3 regions of the Sodalis sp. RH15 genome follow, and region 2 is predicted to be linked to each of the others. Evidence: predicted binding sites of a transcription regulator. Region 2 holds the regulator's gene; each other region holds the start of a gene.
What was found. The regulator Fur, encoded in region 2, represses iron uptake genes when iron is present. The targets are predictions, from matches to a motif close to ATAATAATGAGAACNACTATCAA.
Positions count from the first base shown of each region.

Region 1 (10,818 bases), 1.5 Mb from region 2:
GCAGCACGCCGGCGCTCATCGCCGCCGCCAGGCGCGGCACTCGCCAGCGCCACAGGGCGGTGAACTCCTGCCAGCCGCTGAGATGCCAGCCGTGCAGGGCATGGCCGAACGATAAAGAAAGCGCGATGCCCGGCAACAGCAGCGCGCCGGCAATGACTATCGGCCGCCAGGATCCGGCCGGGGCGGCCGTCGCGGGCGGCGAGGAAGAAACCAATCCGGAGCGGACCTGGCTGACGCGGGGTAAAAACAGCAGCAGCAAGGGACCGCCGGCCAATGCCACCATCATGCCGGTGGGCAGCAGCATGCCGTTGAGCGCCGTCATATTGCCCACCGCCAGGTCCGCCAGCCACAACAGGCCGGCGCCCATAAGCGGCGACCAGAAAAATTGCCGGTACAGCGTACGCGCGCCGCAGGCCGCCGCCAGATGGGGCGCCGCCAGCCCGATAAAGCCGAACACGCCCACGGCGCTTATCACCAGGCTGGACATCATCAGCGCACACAGCAGAGCCAGCCCGCGCACCAGGCCGGGAGAGCTGCCGAGCCCCCTGCCGATATCCTCGCGCAGGCTGAGCAGCATCAGCGGACGCAACAGCATCAGCAGCGGCAGCAGACACAGGAGCAGGCGCGGCAGCAGCCAGTCAAAGGTTGACCAATCCTGCTGGGCAAGCGTTCCGCCGCCCCAAATCATTACCGACAGCAGCGAACGATCGTTAATGATGGTGAACAGCAGCGTCACGGCTCCGCCATATAAATTCACAATCAGCCCCGCCAGAATCAGCGCCATCGGCGACAGCCATTGTCGCGCCGACAGCATGAATACCGCCGCCAGCGCCAGCAGGGATCCCCCCAGCGCCGGCCACTCCCGGCCATAAAGCAGCCAGCCCGGCGCCAGCAGCGTGGTAAGGGTCAGGGCCAGCGACGCCCCGGACGCCACGCCCAGCGTCAGCGGTTCCGCCAGCGGGTTGCGTAGCGCCCGCTGCATCACCAGCCCGCAAAGCGCCAGCGTGGCGCCGCACAGCAGCGCCATGGCCTGGCGCGGCAGCCACATATCCCGCAGGATAATAGCGTGGGAATCGCTGCCCCGCAGCAATGCCGCAAAAGACGGCCACGGGAAGGGACACTGCCGGCAGGCCAGGATGATGGCGGCCAGAAACAGCGCCCCGCCCAGCCAGCGGGGCGAGCGCCGCCAGAAGAAATCATGCATGGCGCGCGCCCTCCGCCTGCAACAATCCCGCCGCCAGCGCTTCGGCGAAGCGAACGGCGCTTAACATCGCCCCCGTCGAAGAAAGGCCGGGTGGCAACGGCACGATATTACCGGCCTGCGTCAGGGGCAGACTGCGCCATAACGGCGTATCCGCCGCCGGGGGTACGCCGGCGCTGTTTCCCAGCGAAACCAGCCGCGCATCCGCCGTAGCGGCAATCTGCTGGAGTTCCACCAGCGCCTCCCCCTGGCCGTTGCCGCCGCCGCGCCAGGCGTTCCGAAGTCCCAAACGGCGCGCAACCTCGTCGAACAGGCCGCCGGTGGTCTGGAGCTTCAAATGCAGTACGTCCACCACCGTGGCGATAAACACCGCCGTTCCCCGCAATGGCTCCAGCTGCGTTTGCGCCCGGGCCAGCCGCTGCGCCGCCTGCTCCAGCAACCGGTCCGCCACCCCGTCCCGGCCGAATGCCCCGGCCATAAGCCTTGTGTCCCGTTCAATATTCGCCATCGGCCGGCTGCCCCAATTGCCTAAGGTCAGCAGCGGCGCGATACCGGTGAGCCCGTCCCGCAGCAGTGCGTGCGCGGGCGTGATAATGATGGCATCGAGGTTCAGCGCCTTGAGAGTCTCGAAGTTGGGCTGAAACAGCAGCCCGACGTCCTGCACCTGCGGCGGCAGCACCGGTAAGGCGAACAGCCGGCGATACCAGTCCGGCGCCGACACGCCTACCGGGACAATCCCCAGCGACAGCGCCATTTCAGTCAGTCCCCAATCCAGTATCGCCACCCGCGGCGGCGAAACCCCGGGCGACGAATTTGGCAGAGCCATCTTATCCATGTCCGCATCCGGCCGCGGCCCCTCCGCCAGCGCGCGGGCGCTGAGAGGGGCCAGCATGGCCAATTGCAGAAAAGCGCGGCGGGACAGCATGCTTTGGCCTACCACTGATAGCTGAGGGTGGCTACATATTGACGCTTCAAACCGTAATAGCAGCCATTATCCTGACAGCTGGCCAGATAGGTTTTATTGGTCAGATTCTGCACGTTGAGCGCCAGCTGCCACTGCTGAAGGCGATAGCGCGCCATGGCGTCATACACCGTGGCGGCGGGCACCTTCATGGTATTGTCGGTGTTGGCGTAGCTGGTGCCGACATAACGCACGCCGCCCCCCACGGTAAAGCCATCGAATTTACCGGGCAGGTTGTACTCGCTCCAGAGCGTGGCGCTTTGACGGGCGATGCCCACCGGCGAATTGCCCTCAACGCCGTTGTTGGATTTGGTGACTTCCGGATCGGTCAGCGCATAGGACGCGGTAACCAGCCAGGACGGCGTCACGTTAACCTTACCCTCCAGCTCAATACCTTTAGAGCGGATTTCACCGGTCTGTACGCTAAAATTCGCATGATCGGGGTCCGCCGTGGCGACATTGGTCTGGCGCAGGTTATATACCGCGGCGGTAAACAATGCGTCCAAACCGTTCGGCTGGTATTTCAGGCCGGCTTCCGCCTGTTTGCCCTTGGTGGGTTTAAACGCGTTGCCGTTGTAATCGGTGCCGCTGGTGGGCACAAACGAGGTGGAGTAGCTGACATAGGGGGCGAATCCGCTGTCGAAGTGATACAGCAGACCGGCCCTGCCGGTGGTGGCGTAGTCATTCTCCTCGCTGCGGCTCGCGGCCACCAGATTATGCGTTACGGTGTTTGCTTTATCATAACGTCCGCCCAGATTCAGCACCCACCGCTGCCATTTCGCCTGATCCTGCAGATAAAAACCGGTCTGGGACTGTGTTTGCTGGTTACGGTTGGTCACATCAGGCAGGTCTACCGGCGCGCTATAATCCGGATTGAGATAGTTAAGGTCCGAGGTGCTGCCGTAGCCGGAGTTCTGATGCAGGGAGTCGTGCAGATAATCAACCCCCATCAATATCTGGTGTCCCACCGCGCCTGTGGAGACATTCGCCTCTGCCTGGTTATCCACGGTAAAGCTGTTCAGCGTCTCGTTGATATTCATGGTGGAGCGGTGCACCGCCGGCGCATCGGTGGCCGTACCGAAGGGATACACCATCTGATAATCGCTGGTACTGCTCACATACCGCAGGTTCTGCCGGAACGTCCAGACATCGTTGAACTCGTGTGAAAACTGATACCCCACGCTGGCCTGCTTGCGTTCGTAGCTGTCGGTCCCCGGCTGGCCGCCGTAGAAATGGTCGGAGATTTTACCGTTGGGGTTGCTCACCAGTGTGCCGTTAACCGGCAGCATGTTGAAAAAGCCGGAATCGGGATCGCGCCGCAGCTGCGCCAGCAGCGTCAGGCTGGTACGGTCGTTCGGTTGCCAGGTCAGGGACGGCGCAATGTCGTAGTGCTTATAGCGGGTGTGATCCACCTGGGTATCGGTCTGGAACAGCGTACCGGCGACCCGTCCCAGCCACTGTTTTTGGTCGTCCAGGGGACCGGACAGATCAAAACCGGTGCCGAACTGGTTATGATTGCCGCCGGTAAGATAGACCTCGTGCACCGGTTCTTCCGTGGGTTTTTTACTGGTGAGGTTAATCAAACCCCCCGGATTTACCTGGCCGTAAAGCACCGACGAAGGGCCTTTCACTACCTCGATGCGTTCCAACAGGTAGGGGTCCCATTGGGGCCGCGACCAATAGGACACCTGGGGCAGGCGCAAACCGTCCAGGTACTCGTCCGCCGCGAACCCCCGCAGCATAATGGTATCGAAACGGTAATCCGCCCCGCTGACCTCCGACTCGGCCCCCGCCAGGTAGCGCAGCGCCTGCGGAACGTTTCTCGCTCCCTGCGAGGCCATTTGCGCCTGGGTAATGACCGAAACGCTCTGGGTGGTTTCAATCAGAGGCGTGTTGGTTTTCGTCGCGCCGACGGCCTTATGGGCAACCACGTTATCCTCATCGCCGCCGCTGTCAGCCCCGGATACCGTCACCGCCGGCAGCGTTTGGGGCGTTTCCTGGGCGCCCATGGCGTGGCCTGCCATCCCGGCCCACAGCAGCAGCGCACCCTTTGCGGCCGTTTTTCTCTTGTTCATACCTTATCCCCGGAATCAAAAATCGCACTAAACGCCGTTTCCACAAAAATGTTTCAACCGCAAAGGGCCAATAGATAACGTTTCAGCCATCAACGCGGATAAAAATGATAATCATTTGCTTTTCAAAAAGCAGCAATGCTGCCAGTATAGGAAAGATATAAAGTGGAGAAATAGCGCAAATCAGACAGTAGTTGACGGTTATTTCCGTTATTGGCGGCGATTGCTGAAAAAGACAGTAGCGATAAACGAGAGGACCCGATGGAACCCACCTGGCGAAAGAAGTATGACACGGCGCAGCCCGAACGGTTAGAGAAAATGCGGTATGTTGAACTCGCCTATCGCCAGGGTGAACGCCAACACTGGCACGCACACGAACAGGGGCAACTGATATTTACCCTGAAGGGGGTGGTGCGCGTCCTTACCGAGCGCCATATCTGGACGCTGGCTCCCAGGCGCGCGCTCTGGCTGCCGGGGGGCATGCCCCATGAACTGCACGCCATCAACGACGTCACTACGCACAATATCTATCTGTTTCCGCCGCTGACGCGTGATTTCTGGTATGACGACGTTGCCCTGCAGGTCACGCCGCTGCTGTATGAACTGATTAAATCCTGGCATCAGGCCCAGCAGGCGGCGGAGCTCAATCGCGTAGAGATGAGCACCACCCTGCTGCTGGATGAGCTGCGCCGCTGCCCGCGCGCCACCGTCTGCATGGTGCCGCTGCCTAGGGATCGGCGGGTGCTCAGCGTGTGCGATACCCTGCTGGGGGAACCGGAAAACAACGACACGCTGGAAAACTGGGGCAACCGCGTCGGCGCCAGCGCCCGCACCCTGGCCCGGCTGTTCCGCGACGAAACCGGTATGGGCTTTTCCCAATGGCGCCAGCAGCTGCGCCTGGCGGAAGCCGTGACTCATCTGGCCCAGGGCCGGCCGATTAACCTGCTGGCCAATTCGCTGGGTTATCAGAGCCCCAGCGCGTTTATCGCCATGTTCAAAAAGACCCTGGGAGAAACTCCCCGGCGTTATTTGTCCTGTTGAAACATCCACCGGCCTTAACCAGGGGCCCAGCCGTTAGCATTGCGCCGGCGGCCCCTGGGCGTGAGGCTTAATCGTTTAAGAGATATCGCCCTTATCCGTTGCCCTTTTTACATATATTCTTTTAATTTCGATAATTCAAATAACCATGAAATCTACAAGTGATTAATGCCTTTCAGTAACACTCAGATACGTTATGAATAAAAATAACATGGGAATTACCGGCGAATTTTACCAAAGGTAAAAGAGCTAAGGTTTTTTACTCCACCTGCTAATAATTCACCCAAGAAGCGGATAAAATCGCGGCTTTTACTATACTGATAAAGTCCAGATCATTCTGGAAATAATATATTCTTGAGGAAAGATTTATTTGCCCAATTCAGATAATGAGATTGAGCTTACCAGACTATTCTTAAGAGATATTTTTATAAAGCTGAGCTAATTTAAATTATTCGACATTGACCAGCGATATTAACCTCGGCATCGCCTTACGATAATACGCACCATACCCTAAATAATTCGAGGTGCAGGGAGGCGACGACGCAGCGACCCCGAAGGGGCGAGGCTCATGGATGAGCCGAGTATTGCCAACGAACCTGCAACTTAAAGTATGACGGGTATATGTCAAGTCTCAGTTGCCAGAGAGGGGATTCATTATCAATAAATCAGCCTATCAAGCCGGAGTCCAAGACGCCGCGGCCCACGCCGCGCCGGCCCATGCCGTTTCAGCCCGGCCCGTCCATAGGGAGCCGAAGCCGGTTCATATCGACGGATTGCCGAAATCCGATGAATTAAGCCCGGCGGATCGCTACGGAGCACTGTTTGAGGCGGTGCAACTGTCACGCATTTTCCCGGACAGCAAGACGTTCGTTGACTGTGCGCCTAAAATCGACCCCGAGGAAATACTGGCGCGCTATCAACAGCGCTCTTCCGGTCCCGATTTCAGCCTCGCCGATTTTATCAATGAGTATTTTGCCCCGCCGCAAGCTCCGGTCAGTCATTATATTGCCGACCCGAAACAAAATATTCTCGAGCATATCGACGGCTTATGGGAAGTGTTAATCCGCCGGCCGGAAGACCACCCGGCCCAATCTTCGCTACTGCCGCTGCCGGAACCTTATGTGGTGCCGGGAGGACGTTTCGGCGAAATGTATTATTGGGACTCCTATTTTACCATGCTCGGTCTGTGCGCCAGCGGACGGGCGGATTTGCTGCGCAATATGGCGAATAATTTCGCGTACCTCATCGATCATTACGGCCATATTCCCAACGGAAACCGTACCTATTATCTCAGTCGATCCCAGCCGCCGGTATTCGCCTTGATGGTGGAGCTGTTCGAAAAAGAGGAATTACACTTCGCCGAACATTATCTGCCGCAGCTGCTGAAGGAGTATCACTATTGGATGGGGGAAGCCGATGCGCTTACCCCCGGAGAAGCCAAACGGCACGTGGTGAAATTGCCCGACGGCGCCGTGCTGAACCGCTACTGGGACGATCGCGATACGCCGCGGGACGAATCCTATCTCGAAGATGTGGAAACCGCGCGCAAATCTTCGCGTCCGGCCAATGAAATCTACCGGGAGCTGCGCGCCGGCGCCGCCTCCGGCTGGGACTACTCATCACGCTGGTTCGGCAATGCCGATGATATCAGCAGCATTCGCACGACGTCGATTCTGCCCATCGACCTCAATGCCTTTATGTTCAAGCTTGAAACGACCATCGCCGATCTGGCGAAAAACACCGGCGACCCGGCCACGGCGCGGCTGTTCAGCGACCGGGCATCGCGCCGGCGCGATGCCGTCGACAGGCTGCTATGGGATAGCGAAAGCGGGACCTATCGCGATTACGACTGGGTTTTATCACGGCCTTGCGCCCTTTGCGCCGCCTGTGCCGTCCCCTTATTCGCCGGTATGGCCAGCCCGCGGCAGGCCAAGGCGGTGGCCAAGGCGCTAGCGGATCGGCTGCTGTTCGCCGGCGGCATCATGACCACCCTGTCGGCAAACGGCCAGCAGTGGGACAAACCCAACGGCTGGGCGCCGTTGCAATGGATGGCCATTCAAGGGCTGCGCCGATATGGCGAAAACCTCCTGGCGGACCAAATAGCCACCCGCTGGCTCAACACCGTAGGCGATCATTACCGGCAGCACTGCAAGCTGGTGGAAAAATACGATATTTCCGGCGCGGCGGGCTCGCGGGGCGGCGGCGGCGGTGAATATCCGCTCCAGGACGGCTTCGGCTGGACCAACGGCGTCGTACGCATGCTATTGACGCTTTTTGGAGATCATGAAACCAACCAGGCGCGGGCAAACGCCGCCCCATCCAATCAACGCGGGAGATTACTATGAGTCTTCAAGAATCGAGCCTTCAAGAACCGAAGCTTCAAGGGAAAGTCGCCCTGGTGACCGGCAGCGCCCAGGGCATCGGTAAAGCCATCGCCGTGCGGCTGGCGCAAGAAGGCGCCGATATCATTATTGTCGACCGCGCCGACGATAATCGCGCTGAAGAGGTTCTGTCCGAAATCAAGGCATTGGGCCGCCGGGTGATTATCGACGCGGGAAATATCGCCGACGTGGCGGACAATAAACGCATCATCAGCGATAGCGTCGCGCAAATGGGACGGATCGATATTCTGGTGAACAATGCGGGCATAGAGCGCAGGGCGCCGTTTTTGGACATCACCGAAGAGGATTACAACGCGGTGCTCAACGTCGATCTCAAGGGAACCTTTTTTATTACCCAGGCGATGGTACAGCACCTGCGGGACACCAATCGTCCGGGGAGAATCATCAATATCAGCTCCGTGCATGAGGAACTGCCGTTTCCCCACTTCAGCACCTACTGCGCCAGCAAAGGGGGACTCAAAATGCTGATGCGCAACCTGGCCATTGAATTGGCGCCCCACGGCATTACGGTAAACAATATCGCTCCCGGCGCCGTTGAAACCCCTATCAATACCAAGCTGCTCAACAGCCCCGAACTGCTCGCCGCGCTTATCGGCAATATCCCGCTGGGTCGTCTCGGCAAACCGGCAGATGTGGCCGGTATGGTGGCCTACCTTGCCGGGCCCGATTCCGCCTATGTCACCGGCGCGACCATGGTAATCGACGGCGGACTGCTGTGGAACTATTCGGAGCAATGATAAAAAATCATTTGTAGGGATAAATGAGGCCAAAAACAACAATCCCGCGGCGTTAGACGCCACGGGATTGAGAATATAGTGAAATTATTTGTATCAGTTTGACACGTTTTTACTCAGCGGTATTAACGTGATTTGCGTTACCCTGACTTACCGGATAAGTATGGGCATAGTCCTGGTAGTCACTCTGTGCGGCCATAGAAACTGCCGGTGCGACCATAGCTGCGATGAGTGCAAGTGCTGCGATTGTCTTTTTCATGATGTAAGTCCTGTGTTAATCGTTATGAGTGTGAAAGCTCTTCGCTTTCGATGAAGTAATATTAACGCTCATTAATAAAATAGTCCAGAAAATATTTTTGTTTAATACATTCAAAATAACTGAATGATAAGATCCGAGGTACTTTTCCCCAGCAATATCAATAAAAAAGCTAAAAGGAGACGAGAGAGCGACGGTAAAAATGAGGCAACATTAGGATTATTCTTGGCTCGGGAAATGAGTCCGTTACGGGCGGCCGTGGGGATAATGTATGAGGTCGTGGAAACGCACGGTATAACCGCTTTCGTTGCGGTAAGCATGCGGGCAATCCGCCACGAAGCGCAGTGCCTCACCGGCTATCAGCGTGCGGGTCACTCCGTCTACCGTCAGCGTCAGCTCGCCCTCAATCACGATCACATGCTCGATAACGCCCGCTTCATGCGGCGTAGATTCACTGTGTCCGCCCGGTTTTAGATCGATAACAAACATATCCATGCGAAGCGTGGCGTCGTAAGGAAACAGCGGCACGACGCGCATCCCGGACGTCTCGCTATTGAACGTGGTCAATACACCGTAGCGATGCAGCGCCGCGGATTGTGCGGGTGGCGTTTCAAGAAATTCCGAGAAAGAAACATTCAGGCCGCTGGCGATTTTCCACAGTGTCGCTACCGTCGGGCTGGATTCGCCGCGCTCAATTTGCCCCAGCATCGCTTTGCTGACACCGGTTTTTTCCGCCGTCTGGCTGAGGCTCCAGCCGCGTTCGCTGCGCACGGCCTTTAACTGGCTGCCAATGTGGCGGGTGATTTCCTGCATCCTGGCTCCTTTGACGATCGCGATTGTGCGCTATAACGCACGGTGCTATATTTGGCGCATCCTCTGTGCGCTATAACGCACTACAGCATACCGCTAGCGTCCGCTAACCAGAAGGATTTTCACGCATGTCACCGCGTTTCAATTTTCAGGATTTGACATTTTCGGCGTTGATCGCCGGATTTGTCGCCGTTTTAGTCGGTTATACCAGCTCTGCGGCGATCATCTTTCAAGCGGCTCAAGCGGCTGGTGCCAGCATGGCGCAGATTGGCGGCTGGCTGAGTATGCTTGGCCTGGGGATGGGCGTCACCAGCATCGGCTTATCGCTGTATTACCGCGCACCGGTGGTCACGGCATGGTCAACGCCCGGCGCGGCGCTACTGGTTACCAGCCTTCCCGGCACGTCGATCAACGAAGCCATTGGCGTCTTTGTGTTTGCCACCGGGCTGATTCTGCTGTGCGGAGTCACCGGCTTATTCGCCAAACTAATGCATTACATACCGCAGGCACTTTCGGCAGCCATGCTGGGCGGGATTTTGCTGCGTTTCGGGTTGGACGCCTTTACCTCACTGCAAAGTAATTTCGCGCTGGCGGGTTCGATGTGCCTGGTGTATCTGCTGGCGAAACGCGTCCTGCCTCGCTATGCGATTGTTCTCGCGCTGGCCGCCGGGCTGATTGTGGCCGGACTGCAGGGAGGTATCGCACCGCACGGCCAGACGCTAACGTTCGCCATTCCGGCGTTTGAGATGCCGCATTTCACTCTGTCCTCGATTCTTGGTATCGGTATTCCTTTCTTCGTGGTAACGATGGCATCGCAAAATGCGCCGGGTATCGCCGTGCTGAAAGCGCACGGCTATCAGTTGCCGGTTTCTCCCTTGATCACATGGACGGCGCTGACGGCGCTGATTCTTGCCCCGTTCGGCGGATTTACCGTCTGCATCGCTGCCATTACCGCCGCAATTTGTATGGGGGAGGACGTTCATCCCGATCCGCAAAAACGCTATATAGCTGCCGTCGCAGCCGGCGCTTTTTATCTGATTGCCGGTGTGTTTGGCGGTTCTATCGGCATGGTCCTTACCGCGCTGCCTGCCGCGCTGATCCATACCATCGCCGGGCTGGCGTTGCTCGGCACGATTGCCGGGAGTTTGTATCGTGCGCTGGAAAATGAGCGCCAGCGCGACTCGGCGATCATCACGTTTCTGATCACGGCTTCCGGTGTCACATTGTTGGGCGTAGGTTCGGCGTTTTGGGGGCTAATCGGCGGCGGCGTCACACATCTCATCCTCAGCCGGCAGGCGTGGAACAGGACATGACTCCCGGGCGGTGAAAGCTATATCAAAGGAG
Region 1 is NZ_CP178738.1:362,416-373,233, reverse strand. Features, by position in the region: gene fhuB (Fe(3+)-hydroxamate ABC transporter permease FhuB) at 1-1,204, opposite strand, end outside; gene ACL2XO_RS01710 (ABC transporter substrate-binding protein) at 1,197-2,126, opposite strand; gene ACL2XO_RS01705 (TonB-dependent siderophore receptor) at 2,135-4,237, opposite strand; gene ACL2XO_RS01700 (AraC family transcriptional regulator) at 4,496-5,275, shown strand; gene treF (alpha,alpha-trehalase TreF) at 5,908-7,617, shown strand; gene ACL2XO_RS01690 (SDR family NAD(P)-dependent oxidoreductase) at 7,614-8,411, shown strand; gene ACL2XO_RS01685 (hypothetical protein) at 8,521-8,667, opposite strand; gene ACL2XO_RS01680 (helix-turn-helix domain-containing protein) at 8,911-9,477, opposite strand; gene ACL2XO_RS01675 (benzoate/H(+) symporter BenE family transporter) at 9,603-10,787, shown strand.
Region 1: the regulator Fur is predicted to act here: its motif matches at 4,336-4,358, upstream of ACL2XO_RS01705 (TonB-dependent siderophore receptor).

Region 2 (10,818 bases):
GGAACATATAGCCTTATGGGTATTAGAGGAATGAATGTCGTGCTTTCGTTTAGAGGAACATCAAGATGAGTGAGGCTGAAGCCCGCCCGACTAATTTTATTCGTCAAATTATTGATGAAGATCTGGCCACCGGGAAGCACACCTCCGTGCATACCCGTTTCCCGCCGGAGCCTAACGGCTATCTGCATATCGGCCATGCCAAATCCATTTGCCTGAATTTCGGCATCGCCAAGGATTATCAGGGAAAATGCAACCTGCGGTTCGACGATACCAATCCGGCGAAAGAAGATATCGAATATGTCGATTCCATCAAGCAGGACGTGAAATGGCTGGGATTTGAGTGGAGCGGTGAAATCCATTATTCCTCGGATTACTTTGATCAACTGCACGCCTATGCCATCGAATTGATCAACAAAGGGCTGGCCTACGTGGACGAGCTCTCTCCCGACGCCATCCGCGAATACCGCGGCAATTTGACCACTCCCGGCAAAAACAGCCCGTTCCGCGAGCGTCCGGTAGAGCAGAACCTGGCGCTGTTCGCCATTATGCGCAGCGGCGGATTCCCGGAAGGTTCCGCCTGCCTGCGGGCCAAAATCGACATGGCCTCGCCTTTTATGGTGATGCGCGACCCGGTGCTTTACCGTATCAAGTTCGCCGAGCATCATCAGACCGGGTCCAAGTGGTGCATCTATCCGATGTATGACTTTACTCACTGCATCTCCGACGCCCTGGAAGGCATCACCCATTCATTATGCACCCTCGAGTTCCAGGATAACCGCCGCCTGTATGACTGGGTGCTGGACAACATCACCATTCCCTGCCATCCGCGGCAGTATGAATTTTCGCGGCTCAACCTCGAATACGCCATTATGTCCAAGCGTAAGCTTAACCAGCTGGTGGCGGATAAGATTGTCGAGGGCTGGGACGACCCGCGCATGCCCACCATCTCCGGCTTGCGCCGCCGCGGTTATACCGCCTCGTCTATTCGTGAGTTTTGCCGCCGCATCGGGGTGACCAAGCAGGAAAACAACGTGGAAATGGCCGCGCTGGAAGCCTGTATCCGCGAGGATTTGAACGAATCCGCGCCTCGCGCCATGGCGGTTATCGATCCGGTGAAAGTCATTATCGAGAATCTGCCGGCGGGTTACGAAGAAGACGTCACCATGCCTAATCATCCCAACAACCCGGCGATGGGAAGCCGTCAGGTAGCCTTCAGCCGCGAGATCTATATCGATCGCGCGGATTTTCGCGAAGAGGCCAATAAACAGTACAAGCGCCTGGTGCTGGGGAAAGAGGTCCGTTTGCGCAACGCCTATGTCATCAAGGCTGAGCGCATCGATAAAGACCCGCAGGGTGAGATCACCGCTATCTATTGTTCTTACGATCCCGAGACCCTGAGCAAGGATCCGGCGGACGGGCGCAAGGTAAAAGGCGTGATCCATTGGGTTTCCGCCACGCGCAATATCGCGGCGGAGTTCCGGTTATACGACCGTTTGTTCAGCGACGCCAATCCGGCGGCGGCGGATGACTTTCTCGCCACCATCAATCCGCAATCCCTGGTAATCAAGCAGGGTTTCGCCGAGTGCGGCGTCCTGAACGCCAAGCCGGAACAGCCCTATCAGTTCGAACGGGAAGGGTATTTTTGCGCCGACAGCCGCTACTTTAGCCAGCAGCATCCGGTGTTCAACCGCACCGTGGGGCTGCGGGATACCTGGACTAAAATCGCCCTTTGACCGGCATGTTCAGTCCCATGCGGGCGGCGCCTATGGCGCCGTTGAAAGAGGACGAAGAGGCCTTGGCAAAGGTCAGCGCCGTATAAGGCAGGGGTTTGCGGGTAAACAGGCCGGTACGCTCCACGAGCCGGTCATAGGGGAAACCCGCCATATCCATCACGCCGCCCCCCAGCAAAACGTAATCGGGATCGAACAGGTTGATCCCGGTTGCAATGGCTTTTGCCGCCAAATCCATAAACTCCGCCAGGCTCTTTTCATTTCGGGCATAGGTGAAAATCTCAGTCAGCGGGTAGTCCCGGGGCGCTCCGGCGTACCAGCGGGCCAGGGCCACGCCGGAGCACAGGGTTTCCAGGCAGCCCGGATTGCCGCAGCCGCAGCGGGCGGCGGGATCCCCCAGGGGGATGTGGCCGAGTTCGCCGGCGACCCCGTGCGCGCCGACATAAGGGGCACCGTTCAGCCAGACCCCGAAACCGAAGCCGGTCCCCAGATAGAAGCCCAGAACCAGCTTATCCGCTATCTGCCCCTCGGTGACGTCATAATACAATTGCATATTCACATCACGTTCAAAGGTTACCGGGCATAAAAAATTCTCTTCCAGGCAGGTGGCCAGATCGGTGAATTCCCCGGCATCGCAAGGCAGGTTGGGCACGGAAATAATGGTCCTTTTATCCCGACCGATGGAGGCGGGAAGACCTATCATCAAGGCGGCGACATCCGCCTCGCGGCCTGACAGATGCCCCCTGATAAAGGCTACCAGCCCCTTGGCCAGGCCGCCGGCTATCACCGGTTGGGTTCTTTCCTTATCGGTTATCACTACCTGGCCGTGGGCGGTTAATAAACAGATCCTGATATGGGTGGCGCCCATATCCACCCCCACCACGACTTTCTGGCGTTTACGCATGGCCGTCAGCCTCGTTCTGGGCATGCTGGATATTCGCCTGCATGATTTGCCAGGCCTGGCGAATATCGGCGGCATTGTTGAATAAACCGGAGGAGCCGACGATAAACACATCCGCGCCCGCCTCAATCAAGGATTTAAACGTCCGCTCATTGCACGAACCGTCAATCTCGATTTCATAGCGCAGCCGATGCTGTTCGCGATAGCGTTTCAGCTCCCTGATTTTATCCAGCATTTCACTGATAAAAGGCTGGCCGGCAAAACCGGGATCGACGGTCAGCACGGTAATTTTATCCGCGAGATGGATATAATATTTCATGACCTCTACCGTGCTTTCCGGACTCAGGATAAAACCCACCTTTAGCCCCAGGGAAGTGATTTTATCCACCACCCGGAACGCCTGGCCGGAAAGCGTTTCGGGATGCAGGGTAATCATACCGGCGCCGGCGGCGGCCAGCGTTTCGATATAATCCTCGGGATTGGTGACCATCAAATGGCAGTCCATGGGCTTGGTGGCCAGGCGTTTTACCTGCTCGACAAAAAACGGCGACAGCGTCAGGTTGGGCACAAAATGCCCGTCCATGATATCGATATGCAGATAATCGGCGTGACCATCGATAAATTCGATCTGTTCTTTAAAATTGCTTAAATCCATACACATCAGAGAAGGCGAAATTTTCATATCGGGCCCCTATTTACTGATCAGCCGATCTAATGCCACGGCGGCGATAATTAATCCCCCCATGACCACTAATTGGTAATACGTTTGTACTTGCAGAATATTCAGTCCGTTATTGATGGTACCTATAATCAAACCGCCGATAACCACGGAGAAAATCCGCCCTTTGCCGCCAAAAAAACTGGTTCCGCCGATGATGGCGCTGGCGATGGCATAGGTCTCAAAACCGATACCGGCCAGAGGTTCCGCCGCCCCCAGGCGCGCGGTCGACACCACGCCGGCCAGCCCGGCGCAGATGCCGGAAATGATAAATACGATAAGAATGTGGAATTTGACATCGATGCCGGAAAAGAAGGCGGAATTCTTATTCCCCCCCAGGGCGTAAATGTTGCGGCCAAGACGGGTATGGGAGGTGATGAACCACAGGATGACGGCAATCAACAAGGCAAAGATCACCGGGACCGGGATCCCTAATGGACTGGCGGCGAAAAAATTAACGAAACCGAATGAAAAGCCATAAACCGAATTGGCATCGGAAATAACCAGCGTGACGCCGCGGAAAATCGCGTTGGTGCCAAGGGTAATGATAAACGGATGCAGGCCGGTCCAATTCACCAGACAGCCATTAATCGCCCCGAGCAGCCCGCCCACCAACACTCCGCCGATCAGCGCCGCCGATAGAGGGTCAAGGCCCGCCAGCATCAATTTTGCCGTTACCATGCCGGACAACGCCAATACTGCCCCAACCGACAGGTCGATACCCGCCACCAGTATGGCAAAAAATTCCCCCATGCCGATAAGCACGGTAACTGAACTTTGCACCAGAATCTGAGTGATATTATTGGCTTTTAAAAAATACTCACTGGATAAAGAACCAAAGATCGCAACGATAATGGCCAGGATAAAAAAGGTGCCGTATTGATCCCAAAATTTCTGGAAGTTGAACTTGGACTTATCCATTTTTATTTCCCCTAATTTTGTGGTAGCGCCCATTTCATGATATCCTCTTCGCTGATAGATTCGTTATTATCAAGAATATTGGCCAGTTGCCCTTCGCAGAATATGGCGATGCGATCGCAAACAGATAATATTTCCTGTAATTCAGAAGAGACCATTAAAATAGTCTTGCCGGTAGCAGCCAGATTACGCATCACTTTATAAATTTCCGCTTTGGCGCCGACATCTATACCACGGGTGGGTTCATCAAAAATAATAACTTCCGGTTCACAGCATAACCATTTTGATATCAATACTTTCTGCTGATTACCGCCGGAAAGTTCAGTGATATTTTGATCCACCGAACTGCATTTCAAAGACAATAATTCTTTTTGCTGCTCAGCTAATTCGCGCTCGCGCTCTTGGTTGAATAAACCCATGGCGCCCTTGAAACCACCATCTTTCAGGCTTTTACTGATGGCTATATTCTGGGCGATGGAAAAATTCTCAAAAAATCCGTTTTCGCGCCGGCTTTCCGTGATATACCCCATGCCTTTTTTCAAGGCGTCCAGAGGCGACGAGGGCGTGATATCTACGTTATGCAGCTTAACCCGGCCGGTACTGGTAGGCTCCACCCCGAAAATACAGTTCATGAATTCCGTGCGTCCTGAGCCCACCAGGCCGGCAAACCCCATGATTTCGCCTCTTTTCACCGTAAAGGAGATATGTTTCACCCGGCGTTTGTCTTTGCTGGTGATATCGCAGACTTCAAAAATGGTGTCGGCATCCTCCACGCCGACGCTCTCCTTCATGGCGCGGAACCGGTTTTGCAGTTCCCGCCCCACCATCATCCGAACGATATCGTCATTGGTAACGTCGGTGACCCGTCCGGAGGCCACGCTGTTGCCGTCTTTCATGACCGTGAACCGGTTACAGATCCGCCGGATTTCGTTCAGCTTATGGGAGATATAGACGATGGCAGTGCCATCTTGCCGCAGCTGATTCATTATCAGGAAAAGATAATCCACCTCGTTATAGGTTAATGAAGAGGTGGGTTCATCCATAATAATAACCCGCGCATCCAGCATTAAGGTTTTAGCGATTTCCAACATCTGCTTTTGGCTGATGGAAAGGTTACGCACCTTTTCATCCAGCCTGACTTTTAATCCTACCCGCAATAACATGATGGCCGCTTTGGTCCGCATCTCCTGCCAGTCTACCCGATTAAATCCCAAGGTCCTTTTAACCGGCAATCGGCCGATAAACAGATTTTCCAACACGGTAAGTTCATCAATAACGCTCAGCTCCTGATATATAATACCAATACCCAGCTTTGCGGCTATTTTATGATCCAGTCTATTGTATTCAATATTATCAATGGTGATTTTACCCGCCGTCGGTTCATAAATGCCGGAGAGAATTTTCATCAGGGTTGATTTGCCGGCGCCATTTTCTCCCAATAACGCATGTATTTCATGGGTGAAGATTTCAAAATCAACGGATTTTAATGCCTGCACGGGACCGAAACTTTTAGCGATCCCTTCCATTTTAATATATGGCGCGGTCATATCACTCTCCGGCGTATGCATGTTATGCAGATTTAATCGCTATTTGTCGGGATTATTTCGTCACTAATATTGAATCCACGGTGACAATTTTAGGCTGGGCATTCAATGCTATCAGCTTTCCGGATTTAACCGAGTCCACCAAAATAGCGAGGCCGTTGGCGCCGATTTCCGCCGGGTTTTGCGCTACGGTTGCGGTCATCATTCCCTCGGAAACCATCTTGCGGGCCTCCGGCACCCCGTCGGTGCCCACTACGAGGATATGTCCGGTTTGTCCGGCATTGGCCACCGCCTGGGCTACCCCCATTGCCATGGTATCGTTAGCGCAGTAAAACGCCTTGAGCTTGGGATTACGCTGCAGGACATTGGTGGCGACATCCAGCGCCTTGATGCGATCCCAATCCGCCGGCTGGCTGGCGACCAGTTTGATATTGCTGTCGGCTTTGAACGCTTGGGTGGCGCCGACACGGCGCGATTCACCGGAAGCATTGCCGGCCTTGCCTTCAATAATGGCCACGTCGCCGCCGTCTTTACCCAGTTTGCCAATAATGTATTTGGCCGCGCTGGCGCCGACGGTAACGTTATCAGTGGTAATGAAGGCTTCCACGTTGCCTTTGGCTTTGGTGAGGCTGTCCATATCGATTTTTTCATCGAGATTCACCAGGTGAATGCCTTGCTGATAAGCCTTGGCCACCGGGATAACCAGGTTTACCGAAGATAAAGGCGCAAAGGCGATGCCTTTATAATTTTTATTGGTCAAATCCTCGAACAGCTGTAATTGCGATTGAAAATCCCCCTCGGAGGGTGATGCGAAAATATCGACGGTTACACCCAGCTCCTTTGCCTTTTGCTCAACGCCTTGTTTCATTTCCACCCAATAGGGATTGGACAGGGTTTTCAATACGACTGCGTAATCGGCTGCCGCCCGGGCCGCCACGGTGGACAACATCAACCCGCAGGCCGCACTGCCGACAAATTTAATGAATTTATTCATTTTTATCTCCAAGAGAGAATTATTTATAATCACGCTTCAGGTACTGGGTAATGGCACTGGTTTTTTCCAAATTTTTATTAGCTAAATCAATATCCTGCCTGGCTACTGAAACAAAAAACGCATCCAGCAGGGTCAATTGCAGAATACGGGCCGAGGCATTCCTGCCCAGCAGCGGCGTTTCCGGGGCCGGTGAACAGATGTTGAAATCCGCCAGCCGCGCTATGGCTGAATTGCTGCTGTGGGTAATGCAAATAATTTTCGCCCCGTTGTCCTTGGCAATTTCCACCACCCGCTTGAGATCGGTGGTGCGGCCCGAATGGGACACCACCAGCGCCGCGTCGCCGGGCTGTAACAGGGATGCCGACATCATCATCAGGTGGGCATCGCGGAATGCGGTGCAGCGCAGGCCGATTTTCAGGAATTTGTGCTGAACGTCGGTACAAATTGAATTCGAGCCGCCGACGCCATAGAGTTCACGCTGGCGGGCATTGAAAAAACAGCGGGCGGCCTGCTGGATCTCCTGCGCATCGACAATGGCCTGGCCTTCAACGATGGTGCGTACCGTGAGGTTAAACACCTTATTCACCAGATCCTCCGGACTGTCATCCGGCGACAGTTCGGCGGTAATATCATGATCCGCATGATCAAAATATTCGACAATCGCGCTGCGTAGCTGCCGAAAACCGCTGAAGCCCAGAATTTTCGACACCTTGACAATCATGGCTTCCGACATGCCGAGGCTTTGCGCCACCTCTTTAATGCCGGAAATATGGCTAAGATTGCCTGGCGTTAAAAACCACTCCACGATTCGGCTTTCATTTTCGGTCATCCCTTCTTGCTTGATGCGAAGATAGGGAGCGATGCCGATACCTCGGGGCATGGCGCCGTTCAGTTCCGATTCAGTCATTTTCAGCTCTCTGATTATCATTGCTGACGGCACTATATCAACATAGGATGCATAACAAATATGCAGCATACTTCACGTTTTAAAATAATTTATAAAGTTAGTGCTTTTTGTAAAAGTAATGCCGGACATTGCTCATGGCGCCGTGGAAACGACACCGAAGCCTTACGGATAAAATATTATTATAATACAATAGTTAACATGTATTTTTAGCGAAGATTTTTTTTCGCTTGTGGATTTGAACAGCAGGAATGAGAATTGATGGGTGTGTGATTGTTTTAAATATTTATAATAAATTTTAATTCGTGAAGTTTCTTTTGCTGATGCGATTCCGCGGCGCAGGCTCAACGGGCTGTGGCCGCCTGGCCGGCATGAAGGGGCTGAGGAGCGAATGGAGTGAAAGAATTAACGGCAGCGGGATAAGAAACGGGGCGGCATCAGTCCAGGTGCCATCGGCAATTTGCGGAATAACCAAAACCACCCGTTTCAGCAGTGGTTTTCAAGCTTTGAACGATGCCCGGTGTCGCTATGGTTACTCTTTAAGGCTGTGCACCGCTTCGTCAACATCATGATCGTGCAGGGTCTCATCCTCACGGCAATTGCCGACTTCACAATGGCCATAAAGATATAAACTGTGATTAGTGAGTTTGATATTGTGTTTTTTAGCGATATCCCGTTGGCGCGCTTCGATAAACTCGTCACGAAATTCAATGACCTTGCCGCAATCAAGGCAGATCAGGTGGTCGTGATGATGTTGCTGCGTCAGTTCAAAAACGGATTTACCGCCTTCGAAATTATGGCGGGTGACGATCCCGGCGTCATCAAACTGATTCAGTACGCGATAAACGGTGGCTAAACCAATCTCCTCACCCATATCGATCAGTTTTTTATAGAGATCCTCCGCACTGACGTGATGGCATTCCGGATCTTGCAGCACTTCCAGAATTTTAAGTCTGGGAAGTGTGACTTTCAGGCCGGCCTTCTTCAATGCAATATTATTGTCAGTCATGCGGGTTTAGTCCTGTTGCTTTGATAATCTGATTGTAGGCTAATGTAGCCTATAACAATGGTCGGCCTGAAAAATGTAACGCCGTCTCATTATAGGACTGCCTGTGTAAAATGAAAACCGCGGCCTTTTTACAATGATAGTCTGTTTAAGGTGAGGCAAGTTTTATCACATTTCATTAAAATCGGTCTAACCGCCAGGCTATTGTACTGCTTTGTGGATGAAAGTTAAAAAATTGTATCTATCGATTTGAAAGGAATTATATATCAACAGCTTCAACCGGCCGTCAACGCTATGGACGGCACGGGTTTAGCCGGGAAACCCGGCGGCGGCTCAGCCGAGCTTGAGTTCGGCGCTGATTTGTTTTACCCAGGCGTCCACGCGGTCATTGGTCAGCTCTGGCTGGCGATCTTCGTCTATGGCCAAACCGATAAAATGCTTATCGTCCGCCAGACCCTTCGATGCTTCAAAATGGTAGCCGGCGGTAGGCCAATGACCCACGATGGTGGCGCCATGGGGTTCGATGATATCGCGAATGGTGCCCATGGCATCACAAAAATATTCGGCGTAGTCTTCCTGATCGCCGCAGCCGAACAGCGCTACCTGTTTTCCCGTGAAATCAATGTCTTCCAATGTGGGGAAAAAGTCGTCCCAGTCACATTGCGCTTCGCCGTAATACCAGGTGGGAATGCCCAGCAGCAGGGTGGAGAATTGTTCCAGGTCCTCTTTGCTGCTTTTGGCAATGTCATGCACTTCGGCAACATCGGCGCCCAGCTGCTTTTGAATCATTTTGGCAATATTTTCGGTATTGCCGGTGTCACTGCCAAAAAAAATGCCTACGCTTGCCATGAATTTGAAAACCTCTTAAATATTAAGGATATGGTTTACCAGACGATCAACCGGCTTTTCGGGAAATAATCGTGCAATAATAGCAGACCCTCACAGCGGGAGAAACTCGTTCAACCGGAGTTTTATCGCAAAAGCCGGTCTTTTCCGGTCCCGGACGGCGAGCCCGGCCTTAATCTTCCTTGCCGGCGGCATCCTGATGCCGTTCCAATTCGGCCAGCAGGATTTGTTCAATCAGCTCGCTGCGGGAGAGAGCGTGCTGAAAAGCCAGCTCGTTTAATGCAGCCACCGCCTGCGCATTGATTTTTAACTCAACCCGGCGCAGACCCCGCACCTTGTCCCGGCGCAATTGATTGCGTTTATTGATTCGCAATTGTTCATCACGGGAAAGCGGGTTGGTTTTCGGGCGCCCCGGGCGTTTTTCATCGATAAACAAATCCAGGGTGGTGCGGTCCGTTTGTTCTTTTGCCATAAGTCGTGAAGGGATTGTGCATCCAAAAGCGGGCGGGTAAGTCCTTGCCGGTAAACATAGCAAGCCATATTACCCCACCCCGGTGATAAACGACAATGATTAACACTGCCGGATGGGTAAACCGGCCGGTCGCGGCTAGCTCCCCAGGGAATCCGCCAGAAACCGCACAACGGCGCGCAGCGTCGCTTCAGGCTTTTGGGCATGCACCCAATGGCCCGCGCCGGCCACCACGTGGGCCCGCGCCCGTGGAAACTGCCGCCGGATGGCTTCGCTGTACTCCTCCTTCACATAGGGGGAGAGGCCGCCGCGGATAAATAATACCGGCCCGTCCCAGGGCGGTATTTCCTTCCAGCCGATAAGCGCCGGATAGTTTTCCCATAATGCATCGATATTGAATCGCCACGCGCCCTGGGAAAAGGATTTCAATAAGAACTGAATAGTGTCCTTATCGTCGATATCCTGTTCCATTAGCAGCGCCGCCTCGCTACGCTGCGCCGCTCCCGCCTTCTCCACCCGTCTGAGGGCGGCGAATACCGGGTCGTGATGGCGGGTGGGATAGGCCACCGGCGCGATATCAATCACCACCAGCGCGGCGATGCGATCCGGCATCAGCGCCGACAGCGCCATAGCCACCTTGCCCCCCATGGAGTGGCCGATAATGATGCATTTCCCCAATTGCAATTCGTCAAGCAAGGCCGCCACATCCCCGCTCATAGCGCCATAACCGGCCTCGTCGTCGTGGGGCGAAAGGCCGTGATTGCGCAGATCGATTTGCAGGGTGGCAT
Region 2 is NZ_CP178738.1:1,863,741-1,874,558, forward strand. Features, by position in the region: gene glnS (glutamine--tRNA ligase) at 66-1,733, shown strand; gene alsK (allose kinase) at 1,717-2,658, opposite strand; gene alsE (D-allulose 6-phosphate 3-epimerase) at 2,627-3,313, opposite strand; gene alsC (D-allose ABC transporter permease) at 3,323-4,270, opposite strand; gene alsA (D-allose ABC transporter ATP-binding protein AlsA) at 4,282-5,814, opposite strand; gene alsB (D-allose transporter substrate-binding protein) at 5,867-6,805, opposite strand; gene alsR (transcriptional repressor AlsR) at 6,825-7,712, opposite strand; gene fur (ferric iron uptake transcriptional regulator) at 8,242-8,718, opposite strand; gene fldA (flavodoxin FldA) at 9,049-9,564, opposite strand; gene ybfE (LexA regulated protein) at 9,734-10,033, opposite strand; gene ACL2XO_RS08790 (alpha/beta fold hydrolase) at 10,169-10,818, opposite strand, start outside.

Region 3 (10,818 bases), 770 kb from region 2:
AAAAAACCTTGGTAAAGTTTATCCCGTGCAATAATTTCTACATCTTCTTTACCGAATGTAACGGGTGTGGGTTCGGTTAATGCCATTTTAACGACTCCTAGTCTGTATAATCGGCGATTTCGTGGTTGCTGAAGCAATCACTGTGCCGCAAAGTGCAGGTTTGTGATAAATTTTGTGATATAGAGACAAGATGGCACGTTCAGCCACCTCATACACTCCGCTGACTCTGATAGAATCGGGCGATATTTATCTGTCGACAGCGCTACCATAGCAATTTTGCTGTATCAAAAGGAATGCAAATGAAGAAACTGCTCCCCCTTCTTATTGGACTGAGCCTCGGCGGATTCAGTACTTTAAGTCAGGCAGAAAATCTGCTTCAAGTGTATCAGCAGGCACGGCTATCCAATCCGGATCTTCGCGCATCGGCAGCTGACCGCGACGCAGCATTTGAAAAGATCAACGAAGCCCGCAGCCCCCTGCTGCCACAGCTTGGACTCGGGGTGGACTACACCTATAACAATGGCTTTCGCGATCAGAGGGATATCAATTCCAATGAGACCAGCGGCTCGCTGCAGCTCACCCAGACCATTTTTGATATGTCGAAATGGCGCGCGCTGACGGTGCAGGAAAAAACCGCCGGTGTCCAGGATGTGACTTATCAAACCCAGCAGCAGACGCTGATTCTTAATACCGCTACCGCCTATTTTAACGTATTAAGCGCCATCGACGCACTTTCTTATACCGAAGCGCAAAAGCAATCGATTTACCGGGAGCTGGACCAGACCACGCAGCGCTTTAACGTCGGCCTGGTGGCTATTACCGACGTGCAAAACGCCCGCTCCAACTATGATACCGTGTTGGCCGACGAAGTGAATGCCCGCAATACCGTGGATAATGCATTGGAAAGCCTGCGCCAGATCAGCGGCAACTTTTATCCGCAGCTGGCGTCGCTGAATATCGATCGTTTTAAAGCCGCCCAGCCGCAGCCAATCAACGCGCTGTTGAAAGAAGCGGAAATGCGCAACCTGACCCTGCTAAGCGCCCGCTTGTCGCAGGATGTTGCGCGGGAACAGATTCGTTTGGAAGAAACCGGCCATTATCCGACGTTAGCCCTGACCGCCAGTTCATCGTTAAGCAATACCGATTATAACGGTTCGCGGACCAACGGAAATGCCAATTATAACAATACCAATATCGGCCAGAACGCCATCGGCCTTAGCCTGAGCGTGCCTATCTATTCCGGCGGCGCGGTGACCTCGCAGGTCAAACAGGCGCAGTACAGCTTCGTCAGCGCCAGCGAACAGCTGGAAAGCGCCCATCGCAGCGTGGTGCAAACCGTGCGGTCATCTTTTAATAACATATCCGCCTCCATCAGCAGCATCGATGCTTATCGCCAGGCGGTGATTTCGGCGCAAAGCTCTCTGGATGCCTCGGAAGCCGGTTATGAAGTTGGCACCCGCACCATTGTCGACGTGCTGGACGCCACCACCACGCTGTATGACGCCAAACGCAATCTTTCCACCGCCCGCTATAACTATGTAATCAACCAGCTGACGCTTAAAAATGCCCTGGGCACCCTCAACGAGGATGATATCCGTACGCTGAACGCCTCCCTTGGGCAACCCATCGCCACCAGTCCCGAGAGCGTGGCGCCGGTGAATCCCAATCAGGACGCCAATGCCGAAGGCGTTAACCCAAGCCAGACCTCCCGGGCGCCCCGCAGTAATCCGTCCGATGCCGCCCAATCGGCCAGGCAGTCCGCCACTCCGGTGAGCGCCACCGTACCGGCATCCTCGTCGGCGAAAAAACGCAATCCGTTCCAGCACTAAGCCATATCCAGGCGGGTCCGTTCCCGCCTGGCTTGATCCCGTTGATCCTCCCGCCCCGATCCCATCGTTGTGTATAACTTTGTAAAGTTGTTTCATGGTTGTTGCCGACGCTTCTTATTTAAACGCTTTTCCCCTATCCTTAGGGGGAACTCTGGGTAAGTTAAAACATTAATAAAGCAGGAGAATAATGAAACGGACAAAAGAAATCAACCACGCCGACTTTCGCAAGCGCTGGCGGGTTTATCGAATGGCACCGGCCGCGCTGGCGATAGGCGCGGTATTCGTTCTGGCCGGCTGTGAAAAAAGCGACGAAAACGTGACGCTTTATCAAAACAGCGACGACTGTTCCCGCGCCAATCCCTCCATGAGCGAACAGTGCGCCACCGCCTATAAGAATGCCATGGCGGAAGCCAAGAAAACCGCCCCCAAATACGCTTCCCGCGCCGATTGCGTGGCGGAGTTCGGCGAAGAACAGTGCACCCAGGTGCCGGCCCAGGCTGGCACGGCGGCTGAACCGCAGCAAAGCGGCAGCTTCTGGATGCCGCTGATGGCCGGTTATATGATGGGCCGGATGATGGGCGGCGGTTATTCCCAGCAGCCTTTGTTCACCTCCCGCGCGCCCAATAGCCCGGCCAACGGCAAATTCGTCGATGCCAGCGGCCGCAATTACGGCCCGGCGACCGGCGGCCGCAGCATGAATGTGCCGAAAAGCGCCATGGCGCCCAAGCCCGCCGCCACCAATACCGTGACCCGCGGCGGTTTCGGCGAAACCGTGGCCAAACAGAATACCACGATGCAGCGCAGTTCCGCCGCCTCCATGCCGCGTCGCAGTATGGGCGGCTGACGGATGAAACGAGTTACGTTGTATGAGCGCCCGGACTGGCGTGAAAAAGCCGCCGAATATGGCTTTGATTTCCATACCATGTACGGTGAACCTTATTGGTGCGAAGACGCCTATTATCAGTTCACGCTGGCGCAAATCGAAACGCTGGAAGACGCCACCGCCGATATCCACCGCATGTGCCTGAAGGTGGTAGAAAAGGTGGTGGCCAGCGATGCGCTGATGGCCAAATTCCATATCCCGAAGCATACCTGGCAATTTGTCCGCAACGCCTGGCACAGCGGCCAGCCCTCGCTCTATTCCCGTCTCGACCTGGTCTATGACGGCCGGCAGGCGCCCAAGCTGCTGGAAAACAATGCCGATACCCCCACCTCCCTGTTTGAATCGGCATTTTTCCAATGGATCTGGCTGGAAGATCAGATCAAGACCGGTCAATTGCCTGCCGGAGCCGATCAATACAACAGCCTGCAGGAAAAATTAATCGATCGCTTCCGCGAGCTGAAAGAGCGCCATGGCTTCGGGGCGCTGCATTTCGCCTGCTGCCGGGATACCGATGAAGATCGCGGTACGGTGCAATACCTGCAGGATTGCGCGCTAGAAGCAGGACTGGCCAATGAGTTCCTGTTTATCGAGGAGATCGGCCTGGGAGAAAAAGGACAGTTTACCGACACCGAAAACCAGGTGATCGGCAATATGTTCAAGCTGTATCCCTGGGAGTTCATGCTCAAGGAGATCTTTTCCACCAAGCTGGAGGATGCCGGGGTGCGCTGGCTGGAGCCGGCCTGGAAGGCCATTCTGTCCAACAAAGCCCTGCTGCCCATGCTGTGGGAAATGTTTCCCGGCCACCCCAACCTGCTGCCGGCCTATTTCAGCGAAGACAATCCGCCGCCCATGGACAGCTATGTGGTGAAACCCCTGTTTTCACGGGAAGGGGCCAATATCCGCATCGTTGAAAACGGCCAGGAAACCGCCCGCGTGGACGGTCCCTATGGCGAAGAGGGGTATATTATCCAGCAATACTGCCCGCTGCCGCTTTTTGGCGACAGTTATACCGTTATCGGCAGCTGGCTGGTGAACGACCAGCCATGCGGTATCGGTATCCGCGAGGATAAAGAGCGGATAACCCAGGATCTGTCGCGGTTTTATCCCCACATCATACTGGGTTGACCGGGTGCGTGGTCCGTTAGCGGTGCGCCTTATATCCTGGCCTTTTCAGGCGGGCAGGATAATCACCCCACCTGGACCGACAGCATGCTCAGCGAGGCCATTTCGATGCCGTCCACCGGTATCGAGATGGGTTCTTTACCGTCCCAGGCACCGAGAATATACAACAGCGGCAGATAATGATCCGGCGTAGGATTTGACAACGCCGCCCCTTCATGGCGCATAAAGTCCACCAGCGGGTGCTGCCCCTCCCCTTGCCAAGCGATATTGTCGCGAACAAATTGATTGAATGACTCGGCCCAGGGATAGGGCTCGGCCGCGCCCTGCCAGATTACCATGCGTAAATTATGCACCACATTGCCGCTGGCGATAATCATCACCCCCTGGTCACGCAGCGCGGAAAGTTCACGTCCCAGCCGGTAATGATATTCGGCGGGTTTTGTCCCGTCGATGCTCAACTGCACCATGGGAATATCCGCCGCGGGATACATCTTTTTCACCACGCCCCAGGAGCCGTGATCGAATCCCCAGGATTGATCGGCGGCCACCTCAACCGGCAACAGGATTTCCTGGATCGTTTTCGCCAGCGCCGGCGAACCGGGGGCCGGATAACGGATATCAAACAGCGCCTGGGGAAACCCGCCGAAATCATGAATGGTGCGCGGATTTTCCATGGCGGTCACCGCGGTTCCACGGGTATACCAATGGGCGGACACCGCCACAATGGCGCGGGGACGCGGCAGGGTTTGCCCCAGATGTTCCCAGGCCTGGGTATAACGATTATCTTCCAGCACGTTCATCGGACTGCCGTGGCCGAGAAACAGCGCGGGCATGCGGGATTCACTCATGCTTATTCCTTAATGGTATGGCGCACCAGGCGCTTCATAACCGTTAAGGTACGCGCTTCGTTCACAAAATGAACTCGGATAAGCATGATAAAGACATTCAAAAATATTGAACATTAACCTATCAGACCATGGGGAATCCCCTCGACATGCTCGTTCCGTGGCTTTTATTTGACGCCCAGCCGCTTCGCCAGACGATGCAAATTGCCCGGATCCATGGCCAGCCGGCGCGCGCAGGCCGACCAATTGTTTCCACAGCTTTCCAACGCCAGGCGGATCAAGTGCCGCTGGTAGTTATCGGTCCCTTGGCGCAGGCTGACCAGTTCCACCCGTTCCGGCGAATCAGGCCGGCTATCCGCCGCCGGACGCGCCGCGTCCAGGGCAAAATGCTGCGGCTGCAGCAGGATATCGCCCCCGCCTTGTTCCGCACGCGCCAATACCGTGGCGCGATAAACAGCATGCTCCAATTCCCGCACATTGCCCGGCCAGTGATTACCGGTAAGCAATGCCAGCGTGCCGGGGGCCAGTACCAGGCTGCCCAGCCCCAGCTTTTCCCGGCTGCGCTCGCAAAAAAATCCCGCCAGCAGGGCGATATCCTGTTCCCGTTCCCGCAACGGCGGCACATGGATCGGAAACACGCTCAGGCGATGAAACAGATCGGCGCGAAACTCGCCGGCCACCACCGCATCTTTCAGCACCCGATTGGTGGCGGCCAGTACGCGGACGTTCACCCGCAGGCTTTGATCATCCCCGACCCGCTGCAGGTCGCCATATTGCAGCACGCGCAGCAGTTTTGCCTGCAGCGTCAGGGAGAGCTCGCCGATTTCATCTAAAAACAGCGTACCGTTATCCGCCAGCTCAAATTTTCCGATACGATGGTGAATGGCGCCGGTAAAGGCGCCTTTTACATGGCCGAACAGTTCGCTCTCCGCCACCGATTCCGGCAACGCCGCACAGTTCAGATAAATCAAGGCATTGGCCGCCCGGGGCGACCCCTGATGGATAGCCCGGGCCACCAGTTCCTTACCTACGCCGGTTTCCCCGGTAATCAGCACATTCAGATCCGAGTTCGCGACGATACCGATCTCTTTTTTCAGCTGTCGCATCACCGCCGATAGCCCGATCATTTCGTCGCCGTCAACCGCCGTCGATACGCTGCCGGAGCTCACCGGCGCTATGACCTGTCTCTCCAGCCGCTCCACCAGCAGGGCATTGCTGAGAGCCGCCGAGGAGAGCGCCGCCACCAGCCGCAGTTCCTCATCGCTGAAATGATCGAGCTGATGGGGATCCATACCGTCCAGGGTCAGCGCGCCGATCAGGGTCTGGTGGATAAACAGCGGCAGGCCGATACAGGCATGTACCTTGAACTGCTGGTGGCCGGGAATTAATCCGTCGTAGGGATCCGGCAATTGGCTGTCCGCCGGAAAACGCACCACATCGCCGGCGCGGGCGATAGCTTCAAGGCGCGGATGCTCGGCCAAACGAAACCGCCGCCCCAAGACATCCGGCGATAACCCGGCGGTGGCCAGCGGACGGAACAACTGCTGCTCATAGCTCAGCAACGCAACGGCATCGCAGCCCAGCCGCCGCCGCAGGCCGGTAATCAGCCGCGCAAACCGGTCTTGGCTGGACATGCCTGATTGCAGCTCAATGGCGAGATGACTTAAGGTTTCAATGGATAAAGGCATAGGATTGTAATTATGACACTATTTATGTCAAAAAGACAAATAAAAAACATAGTCATTTTAACAGTTTACTTTAAAATAATATTAATATTCATACAGATAGGCACTGGCACGCTCTATGCAACCTTTATCCCATCATTTATCACTAAACCTTTACAATGGGGGCCGGCGAAGCACGTATGCAGGAGGCGTTTTCACTGTTACGCCAACTGGGCAATCAATAACGGAGAGTCAAATGCAGGAACTGTTGTGTTATCAAACCATGCCTATCTGGACGGCCGAAACGATCCCGGCGGCCTTTCGCGAGCGCCACAATACCAAAGAGGGCGTCTGGGCCCGGTTGACGGTATTGCAAGGCAGCCTGACCTTTGATCTGCTTAACGAGGATAGCGATATTCTGCAAAGCGGGACGTTTTCCAGCCTACGGCAGCCGCCGCAGGTGGAACCGCAGCAGTGGCACCGCATTGCCGCCGTGTCAGATGATATCCGGTGCCGGCTGGCGTTTTACTGCCGGCCGGAAGATTATTATCATTTGAAATACGGCTTAACCCGTACTCATTCCGAAGTCATTAATGCCGGTAATTATTTATTGCCCGGCAACGGGTTGTTGCCCGGCAAGGCGCTGGACCTGGGCTGCGGTGGCGGCCGCAATGCGCTATATCTCGATCTGCTGGGCTTTAGGGTAACCGCCCATGATAAAAATCCCCAGAGCATCGCGGCCCTTAATGAGATTATCGCCGCCGAGGAACGGCAGAATATCAGCGCTTCGGTGCTGGATATCAGCGAAGAGACCATCAGCGGGCAGTATCAGTTTATTCTTTCCACGGTGGTGATGATGTTTTTACCAGCCGGCTGTATCAGCCGCCTGATAGGCGACATGCAGCGCAGCACGCTGCCGGGGGGAATGAACCTGATTGTCGCCGCCATGTCGACGCCGGACTTTCCCTGCCCCATCCCGTTTCCCTTTACCTTTGGACCCGGCGAACTGAAGCGGTATTACGAGGGATGGGAGATTATCAAATATAACGAGGACCCGGGGGAACTGCATAAAACCGATGCCGACGGCAACCGCATCAAGCTGCGGTTCGCCACCCTGCTGGCCAGAAAGCGCCCCGTGGCAGGCCCACTAACGCCGGAGTGAAACCAAGCCTGTTAAAGGGAGACCGTGCCGATGGGGTCGAAGCCGCCGTCCAGCGGCGGCCGGAGTGCCCCATGGCTCGGTAGGCCCGCTATCACCGGGTGTGCAACGACCGTGTTAAAGGGAGACCGTGCCGATGGGGTCGAAGCCGCCGTCCAGCGGCGGCCGGAGCGCCCCACGGCGCGGTAAGCCCGCTGCCTCCGGGCCTGAACTCAGCTGGCCCGCTGGGCCAACGCCTGGCGATAGGCCACCAAATCCTCAATGGTCACCACCGGCATAGCGTGCTTTTGGGCAAACTCGATGACTTCCGGCGCGTGGGCCATGCTGCCGTCGTCATTAGTGACTTCGCACAGCACGCCCATAGGTTTGAGCCCCGCCAGGGTGCACAAATCGATACTGGCCTCGGTATGGCCGCCACGGGTCAATACCCCGCCCGGCTGCGCCCGCAGCGGGAAGACGTGGCCGGGACGATTGAGATCGCCGGGCTTGGCGCCATCTTTGATGGCGGCGCGAATGGTGGTCAGGCGATCGGCGGCGGAAACGCCGGTGGTCACCCCTTCCGCCGCTTCGATGGTCACGGTGAACGCGGTTTGGTAATGGCTGGAATTGCGTTCCACCATCATCGGTAAATCCAGCTGCTGGCGCCGCTCTTCCGTCAGGCACAGGCAAACGATACCGCTGCCATGACGAATAGCCAGCGCCATTTGTTCAACCGTCATGTTTTCGGCGGCAAAAATCATGTCGCCTTCGTTTTCACGATCTTCGTTATCGAGCACCAGCACACCGCGGCCATCGCGCAGCGAGGTGAGTGCATTTTCCACGCGTTCCATCGGTGTACCGAATTTGGAAAGAAGCGTCTGATTCATGGTAAATAAAACCTCATAAAGTATATGGATTACCAGAACCAGGGCGGACTTAGGAGCGAGCCATTGAAGGCTGAAAAATAACGAGAATGGGCGCAAGCCCATAGTAAGCCGTTACTCTCTCCCGTCCGGACTATAACCGTCGGCCCCGGAATTACACCGGATCTGCTGACCTCAGATTAACCAGCAATCTGAGCGCTCGCGGGCTTCCCCCGACTATTGCACGCAATAGTTGCAGAGGTTTACCGCCGGTGGGGAGTTTCGCCCCGCCCTGAGAATAAGCGCAATAACTATAGCGCCAATGAAATTGCAGGGCAATAACGGCGAGGGGCAAAGCGGAAAATTTGCGGCTATAAAGAGATATAATTAATGTGTCGCTGTTTTAGTTTCTTCTCTATCGAACAGGCATTACACTTAACCTTATCTTACGCGCTAGGAAACTCACCGATGATTGATACTAAAAAAATTGAACAGCTTGCCCGTCAAATCCATGAATCCCTGCCCAAAGGCATTCGTGAACTGGGTGATGATGTCGAGAAGAAAATCCGTCAGGTGTTGCAAAGCCAGTTTAGCCGCATGGATCTGGTCAGCCGGCAGGAGTTTGACGTGCAGACTCAGGTATTACTGCGCACCCGGGAAAAGCTGAGCCAGCTGGAATTGCGGATCAATGCCCTGGAAACGATGCCGGGAAATGCCGTGACCCCGACGGTGGCGGCCGAAACCGGACCCGCCGTCGCCAAGACGGACATTGACGAGCCGGAGGCCGGCGATGTGGCGGACGATACGTCGGCCGAACCGAAAAAATGATATAAAATCAAACCTACCCGGCAACCATTGATTGCCGGGTTTTTCACGCCTGCACTGAGCTTTAGCCCCGCTTGCCGCTTTTGATCGAATTGATGATATTGGTGGTGGAACAGCCGTCCTCGAAATTCAGCACCCGCACATCGCCGCCGTTGGCCCACACTTCCTTGCTGCCGGCGATTTCCTCGGGTTTATAATCGCCCCCCTTCACCAGCAAATCCGGCAGGATTTCGGCAATCAGGCGCTGCGGGGTATCCTCTTCGAACGACACCACCCAGTCCACCGCCTCCAATGCGCTCAGCACGATCATCCGCTGGGCCAAGGGGTTCACCGGCCGGTGTTCGCCTTTCAGCCGCTGGGTGGAAGCATCGCTGTTGACCGCGACAATCAACCGGTCCCCCAGCCGCCGGGCATTGGCCAGATAAGAGACGTGGCCCGCATGCAAGATATCGAAAATCCCGTTGGTCATCACCACTTTCTCGCCGCGCCGGCGGGCCTGAGCCACCGCCTGGGCCAGCTCCGTTTCGGTCATGATGCCGAAACCGGCGTCGGCCCGGCCGTGGATGGCGTTTTCCAGCTCGATGGGACTGACGGTGGAGGTTCCCAGCTTGCCCACCACCACCCCGGCGGCGGCATTAGCCAGAAAACAGCTTTCCTCCAGGGAGTTGCCCGCCGCCAGCGCTGCCGCCAGCACCCCGATCACCGTGTCTCCCGCGCCGGTGACATCGTAGACTTCCTGCGCCTGGGTCGGCAAATGCAGCGGCTCCTTGCCGGGTTGCAGCAGGGTCATGCCCTGTTCCGAACGGGTGATAAGCAGAGCCGACAGATCATAATCGGCAATCAGCTTCATGCCCCGGCTCACCAGTTCGTCCTCGTCCCGGCACTGTCCGGCCACCGCTTCGAATTCGGACAGATTCGGCGTCAGCATGGTGGCGCCGCGATAGCGGGTAAAATCGGTACCCTTCGGATCCACCAATACCGGAACCCCGGCATCCCGCGCCAGGCGAATGATATCCTGCACCTTTTCCAGCGCTCCCTTGGCGTAATCCGACAATACCAGGGCGCCGGCGGCGGGCAGCGCCTGGCGGATGCGCTCAAGCATCGGCGCGGCGTCGACGCCGTTGAACCCCTGCTCGAAATCAAGGCGGATTAATTGTTGATTGCGCGACAAGATTCGCAGTTTGGTAATGGTGGGATGGGTGGATACCGCGACGAAATCACAGGTGACGCTGACCTCGCCCAGCCTATCCGCCAGCGCACGGGCGGCATCATCCATGCCGGTCAGGCCCACCAGGCGCGAACCCGCTCCCAGCGCGGCGATATTCATGGCAACGTTGGCGGCGCCGCCGGGCCGTTCTTCGATAGTCTCGACTTTCACGACCGGCACCGGTGCTTCCGGGGAGATACGGTTTGTGGGGCCATACCAATACCGGTCCAGCATGACATCACCCACCACCAGCACGCCAGCACGGCGAAAATCAGGCAACGTTACTTTCATCCATTCGCTCTCGCTTTAACAATTTATTGCGCCGGATAGTAGCACAGGCGGGTTGAATTCTCTCGTTCACCGCCGGGGAAATGCGTTTTTCCACCGGCAAAAAAGGGCTCAGTCCAGCCACTTTCGCCAGCATTGGGTAATCAAGGCGCGC
Region 3 is NZ_CP178738.1:1,091,650-1,102,467, reverse strand. Features, by position in the region: gene nudF (ADP-ribose diphosphatase) at 1-86, opposite strand, end outside; gene tolC (outer membrane channel protein TolC) at 300-1,829, shown strand; gene ACL2XO_RS05245 (DUF1190 family protein) at 2,017-2,673, shown strand; gene ACL2XO_RS05240 (glutathionylspermidine synthase family protein) at 2,677-3,837, shown strand; gene ygiD (4,5-DOPA dioxygenase extradiol) at 3,900-4,682, opposite strand; gene norR (nitric oxide reductase transcriptional regulator NorR) at 4,847-6,367, opposite strand; gene tehB (SAM-dependent methyltransferase TehB) at 6,600-7,505, shown strand; gene ribB (3,4-dihydroxy-2-butanone-4-phosphate synthase) at 7,715-8,368, opposite strand; FMN riboswitch at 8,478-8,648, opposite strand; gene ubiK (ubiquinone biosynthesis accessory factor UbiK) at 8,813-9,172, shown strand; gene hldE (bifunctional D-glycero-beta-D-manno-heptose-7-phosphate kinase/D-glycero-beta-D-manno-heptose 1-phosphate adenylyltransferase HldE) at 9,234-10,667, opposite strand; gene glnE (bifunctional [glutamate--ammonia ligase]-adenylyl-L-tyrosine phosphorylase/[glutamate--ammonia-ligase] adenylyltransferase) at 10,776-10,818, opposite strand, start outside.
Region 3: the regulator Fur is predicted to act here: its motif matches at 4,761-4,783, upstream of ygiD (4,5-DOPA dioxygenase extradiol).